Regions from separate parts of the Buttiauxella sp. JUb87 genome, predicted to be linked through region 2. Evidence: predicted binding sites of a transcription regulator. Region 2 holds the regulator's gene; the other holds the start of a gene.
The links. Region 2 encodes ArgR, which controls arginine synthesis, uptake and breakdown. Its sites were predicted from a motif close to ANTGAATAAAAATACANT; they were not measured.
Positions count from the first base shown of each region.

Region 1: argA (amino-acid N-acetyltransferase) is a predicted target of ArgR. The motif match lies at 1,846-1,863, and genes of this name have one in related genera.

Region 1 is NZ_SNVY01000016.1:21,369-25,795, forward strand. It holds gene recD (exodeoxyribonuclease V subunit alpha) at 1-326, shown strand, start outside; gene argA (amino-acid N-acetyltransferase) at 482-1,813, opposite strand; gene amiC (N-acetylmuramoyl-L-alanine amidase AmiC) at 2,048-3,304, shown strand; tRNA gene EC843_RS23965 (tRNA-Met) at 3,425-3,501, opposite strand; tRNA gene EC843_RS23970 (tRNA-Met) at 3,564-3,640, opposite strand; tRNA gene EC843_RS23975 (tRNA-Met) at 3,703-3,779, opposite strand; gene mltA (murein transglycosylase A) at 3,988-4,427, shown strand, end outside.
Region 2 is NZ_SNVY01000002.1:798,986-803,412, forward strand. It holds gene degS (outer membrane-stress sensor serine endopeptidase DegS) at 1-767, shown strand, start outside; gene mdh (malate dehydrogenase) at 832-1,770, opposite strand; gene argR (transcriptional regulator ArgR) at 2,204-2,674, shown strand; gene yhcN (peroxide/acid stress response protein YhcN) at 3,058-3,321, shown strand; gene yhcN (peroxide/acid stress response protein YhcN) at 3,437-3,703, shown strand; gene EC843_RS11920 (hypothetical protein) at 3,772-4,044, opposite strand; gene EC843_RS11925 (NAD-dependent succinate-semialdehyde dehydrogenase) at 4,086-4,427, opposite strand, start outside.

The sequences.
Region 1 (4,427 bases), on a different contig from region 2:
TTGGTATTGCTCTGGACATGGGGGAGGGGCTGCGCGTCTGGTTCCCGATGCCGGATGGCAACATCAAATCTGTGCAGCCGAGCCGTCTGCCTGGCCATGAAACCGCATTCGCCATGACGGTGCATAAATCTCAAGGGTCGGAATTCGAGCACGCCGCACTGGTTTTGCCAAATCAATACACCGCAGTGGTGACGCGTGAGCTGGTCTACACCGCAATCACTCGTGCTCGCAATCAATTGTCTTTGTACGCCGATGATCGGGTGTTAGAAAAAGCGATTGTAACGAAGACGGAACGTCGTAGTGGATTGATGGACAGTTTTAGCTAGCCTTTTCAGGGCTAGCTTAGGGTGCTGACAAAGAAGGAAAAAACGTGGTTTTTCCTTCTTTGTGGTTATTAGCCGAAAATCAATAAATTGATTTTCCTTGTTTTTTATTTGGTGATATATGTTCGCTTTGCGAAAGAATAAGGTTTGTCATCAACCTAAGCTAAATCAGCCATCAACACTTTCGAGCGGCGCTGGTAGTTGTACATCTCTTTTTTGCTTTCTGGCAGCAGTTCAACATCAACCGGCATAAAGCCCCGTTCCTGGAACCAGTGAATGCTCCGGGTTGTCAGCACGAACAGTTTGCTCAGCCCCATTTGACGGGCTTGCGTAGCAATACGCTGCAACAAAACTTCACCGCGTGATGAACTGCGATAATCAGGATGAACTGCAACGCAGGCCATTTCACCAATGCCCTCTTCCTGGAACGGATAGAGTGCAGCACAAGCGATGGTCAGGTTGTCGCGCTGAATAATGGTGAACTTGTCGATCTCCATTTCCAGCTGCTCACGCGAGCGGCGCACCAGAATCCCTTGTTGTTCCAGCGGACGAATCAGCTCCAGAATACCGCCGATATCGTTGATGGTGGCACGACGAATTTGCTCCGCACTCTCCATCACAATCTGCGTACCAATACCATCGCGGGAGAACAGTTCCTGCAACAGCGCACCATCTTCTTGATAACTGATTAAATGACTGCGACGCACGCCGCTGCGACAGGCTTTCACTGCACCACGCAGAAAACGCACGGTGCCAGAGTGATAGTCCCCGGCTACTTCAAGCTCTTCAATGCGTTTTTGTGCATCGTTAGGGAACAGTTCTGAAACGATATTGCCGTTGTCATCGATAACGCCCTGAGAAGAGCAGAAGCCAATCATTTTTTCGGCTTTCAGTTTGACCGCCAGTTGCGTGGCAATCTCTTCTGAAGTGAGGTTGAAGCTTTCGCCCGTGACGGAAACCGCGACCGGGCCCATTAGTACGATTGCGCCGTTATCAAGCTGACGGTGAATGGCTTCTTCGTCGATACGACGAACACGGCCACTGTGGCAATAATCCACGCCATCATCCACGCCCAACGGTTGCGCAATAATAAAGTTGCCGCTGACGACGTTGATATGCGCCCCTTGCAACGGTGTGTTGCCAAGGCTCATGGACAAACGTGCTGTGATATCCAGTTGCAATAATCCTGCTGCCTGTTTTACCAGCTCAAGGGTTTTTGCATCAGTGACACGCGTATGTTTGTGATAGATAGGTTCATGATTATGCGAAGCCAGATTGGCATCTATTTGCGGGCGCGCGCCATACACCACCACCAGACGAATTCCCAGGCTGTGTAACAGCCCAATATCATTGACGATACTGGAAAAGTTCTCGTGTTCAATGGCTTCGCCGCCAAGCATAATGACAAACGTTTTTCCCCGATGGGCATTTATATAGGGAACAGAATGGCGGAATCCCTGTACCAGTTCGGTTCTACGTTCCTTCACCACGGCAAGCCCTCGCTGCATGATTATTCGTAATTTCTGTATTTTTATTCTTTTATTGCTTCAGGTGCAAGCAGGATTTACCGCAAAGCAGAAATTTCTGCATCTGGCTTGTCAGGGGCTTGATTGCGAATGTTTACCCTTTTATGAGTGACAGTATGGGGATGTTTCGCTAAAGTTTTCGGCTCAAAAAATAAATGTCGTTATTTGGTTCACGGAAAAACACCGCTCAGGAGAGCTATGTCTGATTCCCGTTCTTTAATTAGTCGTCGCCGCTTATTGCAGGGCGCAGGCGCTATGTGGCTACTGAGTGTCAGCCAGGTTGGCTTTGCAGCCTCGAGCCTGGTCGTGGCGGTGCGTGTCTGGCCGGCATCGTCTTACACTCGTGTCACACTGGAATCGAACAAAGAGCTTAAGTATAAGCAGTTCGCACTGAGCAACCCCGATCGGGTGGTGGTGGACATTGAAGGTGTGAATTTAAATTCAGTATTGAAAGGTATTGGCGGCCAAATTCGTGGCGACGATCCTTTTATCAAATCGGCGCGTGTCGGGCAGTTTGATCCGCAAACTGTGCGCATGGTTTTTGAGCTCAAGCAGAACGTCACGCCGCATCTTTTCGCCCTGGCACCGGTAGCAGAATTTAAAGAACGCCTGGTGATGGATCTCTATCCGGCCAATATGAACAGCGAGCAAGATCCGCTGTTAGCCCTGCTGGAAGATTACAACAACGGCAAACTGGACAAAGATGCGCCACCGTCACCTGAACAAGGGCCGAAGCCGGGTAAAGCCGGGCGCGACAGGCCAATTGTGATCATGCTCGATCCTGGGCACGGCGGGGAAGATCCCGGTGCCATCGGGCCAAATAAGACGCGCGAAAAAGACATTGTGCTGCAAATCGCTCGTCGCCTGAAAGCGCTTATTGATAAAGAAGCGAACATGAAAGCCTATATGACGCGTAACGAGGATGTGTTTATCCCGTTAAAAGTCAGGGTGGCGAAAGCGCAGAAGCAACGTGCTGATTTATTTGTTTCTATTCATGCGGATGCGTTTACTTCAGGCGCGGCACGCGGCTCCTCGGTCTTTGCACTTTCAACCAAAGGTGCCACCAGTACTGCGGCAAAATTCCTTGCTCAAACACAGAACGCTGCCGACTTGATCGGTGGGGTGAGTAAGAGTGGTGACAGGTATCTCGACCACACGATGTTCGATATGGTGCAGTCGTTGACCATCAACGATAGCCTTAAATTCGGCAAAGAAGTTCTAACCCGATTGGGTCGAGTGAACAAGCTGCATAAAAACAGTGTTGATCAGGCTGGCTTTGCCGTGCTGAAAGCACCGGATATTCCATCGATTCTGGTGGAAACCGCATTTCTGAGTAACGTTGAGGAAGAGCGCAAACTGCGTACTGCAACTTTCCAGCAGGAAGTTGCGGAGTCAATTCTGGCAGGGATTAGGGCGTACTTTGCGGATAGTTCGCGATTAGCACGGCGTGGATAGAGCCAATTTATTGTCGGATGACGCTTGCGCTTATCCGACCTACAACTGCATTTCGTAGGGTGGACATCAAATCACCCGGATTTCAGATACAAAAAAACACCCGTTAAGGTGTTTAAATGTTGGTTGCGGGGGCCAGATTTGAACTGACGACCTTCGGGTTATGAGCCCGACGAGCTACCAGGCTGCTCCACCCCGCGTCCGTAAACTTCTTTAGTACCCAAATGATTTTCATCATTGCGCTAAACTTCAGCGTCTTAGTTGGTTGCGGGGGCCAGATTTGAACTGACGACCTTCGGGTTATGAGCCCGACGAGCTACCAGGCTGCTCCACCCCGCGTCCGTATAACTATTTACTGCTAATGGTTTTCACCACCGCGCTAAACTCAGCGACTTTTTAATTGGTTGCGGGGGCCAGATTTGAACTGACGACCTTCGGGTTATGAGCCCGACGAGCTACCAGGCTGCTCCACCCCGCGTCCGTGGAAGCGCACTATACTCTGCTCGGCTTTTGATGCAACCCTTTTTTTAAAAAATACCCGATTTGTCTCATCTAACTGATAATAATTTAATTTAAGTACAAATAACGAACACATCTGGGCTGTGCGAGGCGCAACTCGTTTAAATCTTGCGGCGTGTTTGCTATCTTCCCGTGGCGTAATGCGGCATAAACAGGGCGAGGAAGTAATGATAGGACGTTGGACGAAGTACATTGTAACTGGGGTAATGGTTGCCATTCTGGCTGGCTGTTCCTCGAAACCGACAGATAAAGGTCAGCAATATAAGGACGGGAAGTTCACCCAGCCATTTTCCCTGGTCAATCGCCCGGATGCGGTAGGGGCGCCCATTAACGGTGGCGACTTTGCTGAGCAAGTTAACCAGATTCGTTCTGCCTCTCCTCGCCTCTATAATAGCAAGAGCGATGTTTACGGCGCGGTTCAGCAGTGGCTGCAGGCCGGTGGCGATACCAGTAAGCTGAGCCAGTACGGGATTGACGCCTGGCAGATGGAAGGTGCCGACAACTACGGCAACGTGCAATTCACCGGCTATTACACACCAGTCGTGCAGGCGCGTTACACCCGTCAGGGTGAGTTCCAGTATCCGATTTACCGCATGCCACCAAAACG
Region 2 (4,427 bases):
ATGCCGAGCAAATTATCGTTGCTCTGCAAGATGGTCGCGTTTTTGAAGCGTTACTTGTGGGTTCTGATAGCCTGACCGATTTGGCCGTGCTGAAAATTAATGCCACCAGCCTCCCGGTGATTCCAATCAACAATAAGCGCGTACCGCATATTGGTGATGTCGTCATGGCGATTGGTAACCCGTATAACCTCGGGCAGACCATTACACAGGGGATCATCAGTGCTACCGGTCGTATCGGCCTTAGCCCCTCCGGCCGCCAGTCGTTCCTGCAAACTGACGCTTCAATCAACCACGGTAACTCAGGCGGCGCATTGGTTAACTCGCTGGGCGAACTGATGGGTATCAACACCCTGTCGTTTGATAAAAGTAACGATGGTGAAACCCCTGAAGGTATCGGCTTCGCCATACCAACACAGCTCTCCACCAAAATCATGGATAAGCTGATTCGCGATGGCCGCGTGATTCGTGGCTACATTGGGATTGGCGGGCGCGAGATAACGCCATTACATGGCCCCGCAACCGGCATTGATCAGATTCAGGGAATTATCGTTAACGAAGTGACACCTGACGGCCCGGCGGCTAAAGCAGGTCTGCTGGTTAACGACGTGATTATCTCTGTGAACCACAAACCCGCAATTTCAGCTTTGGGCACCATGGATCAGGTGGCGGAGATTCGTCCAGGCTCTGTCATTCCAGTTGAAGTGATGCGTGAAGATAAGAAGCTGACGCTACAAGTCACGATTCAGGAATACCCCGCGACAAACTAATAAGTCGCAGGCGAAAAAAAACCGGAATCTACATTCCGGTTTTTTTATCTCTAAAGCTCAGGGTTTATTTGTTAACAAACTCTTCGCCAAGGGTAATATCTTTCTTCAGAGTATCCAGCATCCCTTCCAACGCCTGGTGCTCGAAAGCGCTCAGTTTGCCGTAAGATTTATGCTCTGCGATACCGTTTTTACCCAGCAGCAATGGCTGAGAGAAGAAACGAGCGTGTTCGCCATTCCCTTCAACGTACGCACATTCAACCACATTGCTTTCGCCTTGCAGCGCGCGAACCATTGACAGACCAAAGCGCGCAGCTGCCTGGCCCATTGACAGGGTTGCAGATCCACCACCCGCTTTAGCTTCTACAACTTCGGTCCCAGCATTCTGGATACGCTTAGTCAGGTCAGCAACTTCTTGCTCGGTGAAGCTAACACCAGGAATCTGCGACAGCAGTGGCAGAATGGTCACACCGGAGTGGCCGCCAATGACAGGAACTTCGATATCAGTCGGCTGTTTGCCTTTCAGTTCCGCAACAAAGGTGTTGGAGCGGATGATGTCCAGCGTAGTCACGCCAAACAGTTTGTTTTTGTCGTAGACACCTGCTTTTTTCAGCACTTCCGCAGCAATCGCAACGGTGGTATTCACTGGGTTTGTGATAATACCGATACAGGCTTTCGGGCAAGTTTTAGCAATCTGTTGAACCAGATTTTTCACGATTCCCGCGTTGACGTTAAACAGGTCTGAACGATCCATACCTGGTTTACGTGCCACACCCGCAGAGATCAGCACGACATCTGCACCAACCAGTGCAGGTGTTGCGTCTTCACCGCAGAAACCTTTGATTTTCACATCAGTAGGGATATGACTCAGATCGACTGCAACACCAGGGGTTACCGGTGCAATATCATACAGGGAGAGTTCTGAACCTGAAGGCAGTTGGGTCTTGAGTAGAAGGGCAAGCGCCTGGCCAATACCGCCTGCTGCGCCGAGGACTGCAACTTTCATCCTAAACTCCTTATTATGGTTAGCAAATAGGTGCCGTAACTCCATGCGGTGGCGACCATAATCCAGGGAAGGGGTAATTACAATCTTCCCGCTTTAGGATTGCGAGGTTGAGCATTCCTGAAACGTTACTGCTGCATTTACTCGCCGGGTGGAAACGACGCCTTAGCGCCCGGTCACAACCTGATGTTGTCACATCAACGGCGGTTACATTACCCCTCCATCCGCAGCAAAACAACATCATTTTGATAACATTTAGTTTACTTGGCATCTTATTTTAGAGTCGTGACGAAGGCATGTTTCTCGATAACAAAATTTGATAATATCCGCCTCTTTCATAACATTATTTCAGGCCTTCACCCAGCCAATAATTTGCATAACAATTCATTTAAATGCATAATAATGTTATCTTCGTTGACCTGAACATGGGTGATATATGCGTATTTCCTCAAAACAAGAAGAATTAGTCAAAGCGTTCAAAGCATTATTAAAAGAAGAGAAATTCAGTTCTCAAGGTGAAATCGTTCATGCTTTGCAAAATGATGGTTTCGAAAACATCAACCAATCCAAAGTCTCTCGTATGCTGACCAAGTTTGGTGCGGTGCGTACCCGCAACGCCAAAATGGAAATGGTGTACTGCTTACCAGCCGAGCTTGGCGTGCCAACAACGTCCAGCCCGCTGAAAAACCTGGTACTGGATATTGATTACAACGATGCCGTTGTTGTTATCCACACAAGCCCAGGGGCGGCACAGTTAATTGCACGTTTGCTGGATTCGTTAGGTAAAGCTGAAGGTATTTTGGGCACGATTGCCGGTGATGACACCATCTTTACCACCCCGGCAAGGGACTTCACTGTAAAAGAATTGTATGAAGCAATTTTGGTGTTGTTCGAACAAGAGTTGTAAGCATTACTTCCGTATTCCCGCTGTCAGTACGGCGGGAATAACACCTTCATAACAATCCCCTGGCTGTCATCGTTTATACGTAAATCCCCTTATTTAGGCTTTCCCCAAATCTAAACATCTCTCTCATCAGCCGGTTATGTGATGAATCGCACAAAAAGCTAATTCATGGCATCTCATTGTTTTTACTTATACTTAACAAAAAATCAGCAATAAAAGACTCATTTTAATAACTTTACGTAATATAAAAAGCCTCTATTATTGTAAAGTTTCATAGAGAATAATTAGCGTGGTATTAATTTTGTAGGTTATTAGTGTATACTTGATTTTGTGATGAGGGTCACGAAATGAAGACCCCAATAAAAGAATACGACGAGGCGAAAATTATGAACATGAAATCAACTTTAGTTACCGCAAGCCTGCTCTCGATGCTGTCATTCGGCGCTTTTGCAGCGACATCTATTAATACCGAACAGGCACAAAACCGCCAGGCGATGGGTTCAGTGTCTGTCAGCCAGGTCGGTAGTGCTCCGATGGACATGCACCAGTTGCTGAATAAGAAAGCTGAAGAGCAAGGCGCTTCTTCTTACCGCATCATTGAAGCCCGTACTGGCGACCAATGGCATGCAACAGCAGAGCTGTACAAGTAACAGCCCGGTAGCAATAAGCAAAAGCAATACAACGATAATCCAGACAACGGCCCCAAGAACAATAAAGCAGTTTAGCCCTTCCGGTCGTTGAGAAAACCATTCAGGAGTAAAGATTATGAAAACCAAATTAACTATCGCAGCACTGAGCCTTTTCTCTGTTATCTCTTTCGGCGCTAACGCAGCCGCACATCAGGTAAACAGCGAACAAGCACAAAACATGCAATCTATGGGTAGCATTTCTGTCAGCCAGGTTGGCAGTGCACCAATGGATATGCGTCAGGAATTATCACAGAAAGCGACTAAAGAAGGTGCATCGGCATATCGTATTACCGAAGCACGTAGTGGCGATGCATGGCACGCTACCGCTGAACTGTATAAATAAACCCTCGTCGTCAAAACTGACGGCTTTGCCCCCGCTCGCGGGGGCTTTTTTATGCCCTAACATCATGGTTAACCACGTACGTTGAAACGCAATTGCCCTTCCAGTTCCTCTTCTGCTTCGTCGAAAAGCAAAATCAACGCCCCGTAGCGCCGTCTTTGCATCTCCGGCAGGTGAACAAATTCTATTTCCACCGGGAGAGGTAAGATGCCTCCAACGACGACATCCCATAAACTATCGAGATCGTGAACCTGTTTTTTCTCAAGTTGAAATACCTGGATAAAGTGACGATAGAATCCCGGCTGATCTTCTATCTGACTAAAATCAAAGGTGTATTTTTTCATTACTTGCCACCTTAACCAGAGCACTCTTATCTTTTGAGCTTCTACAGCCCGCCAATATGCAAGGTTTTGACTTCCAGAAACTCATCCAGGCCCAGTACCGAGCCTTCTCGCCCTAGTCCAGATTCTTTCACTCCGCCAAACGGCCCCAACTCAGTCGACACCGCACATTCGTTAATACCAATCATCCCACTTTCAAGTGCTTGCGAAACGCGGAATACACGCGATAGATTTTGAGTATAGAAGTATGCTGCCAAACCAAATGGCGTATTATTCGCCCGCTCAATAACTTCCCCTTCCGTTTTAAAACGGAAGCAAGCAGCGAGTGGCCCGAAGGTTTCTTCATGTGCCAGTTTCATTTCATCGCTGGCATCGACAATCACCGT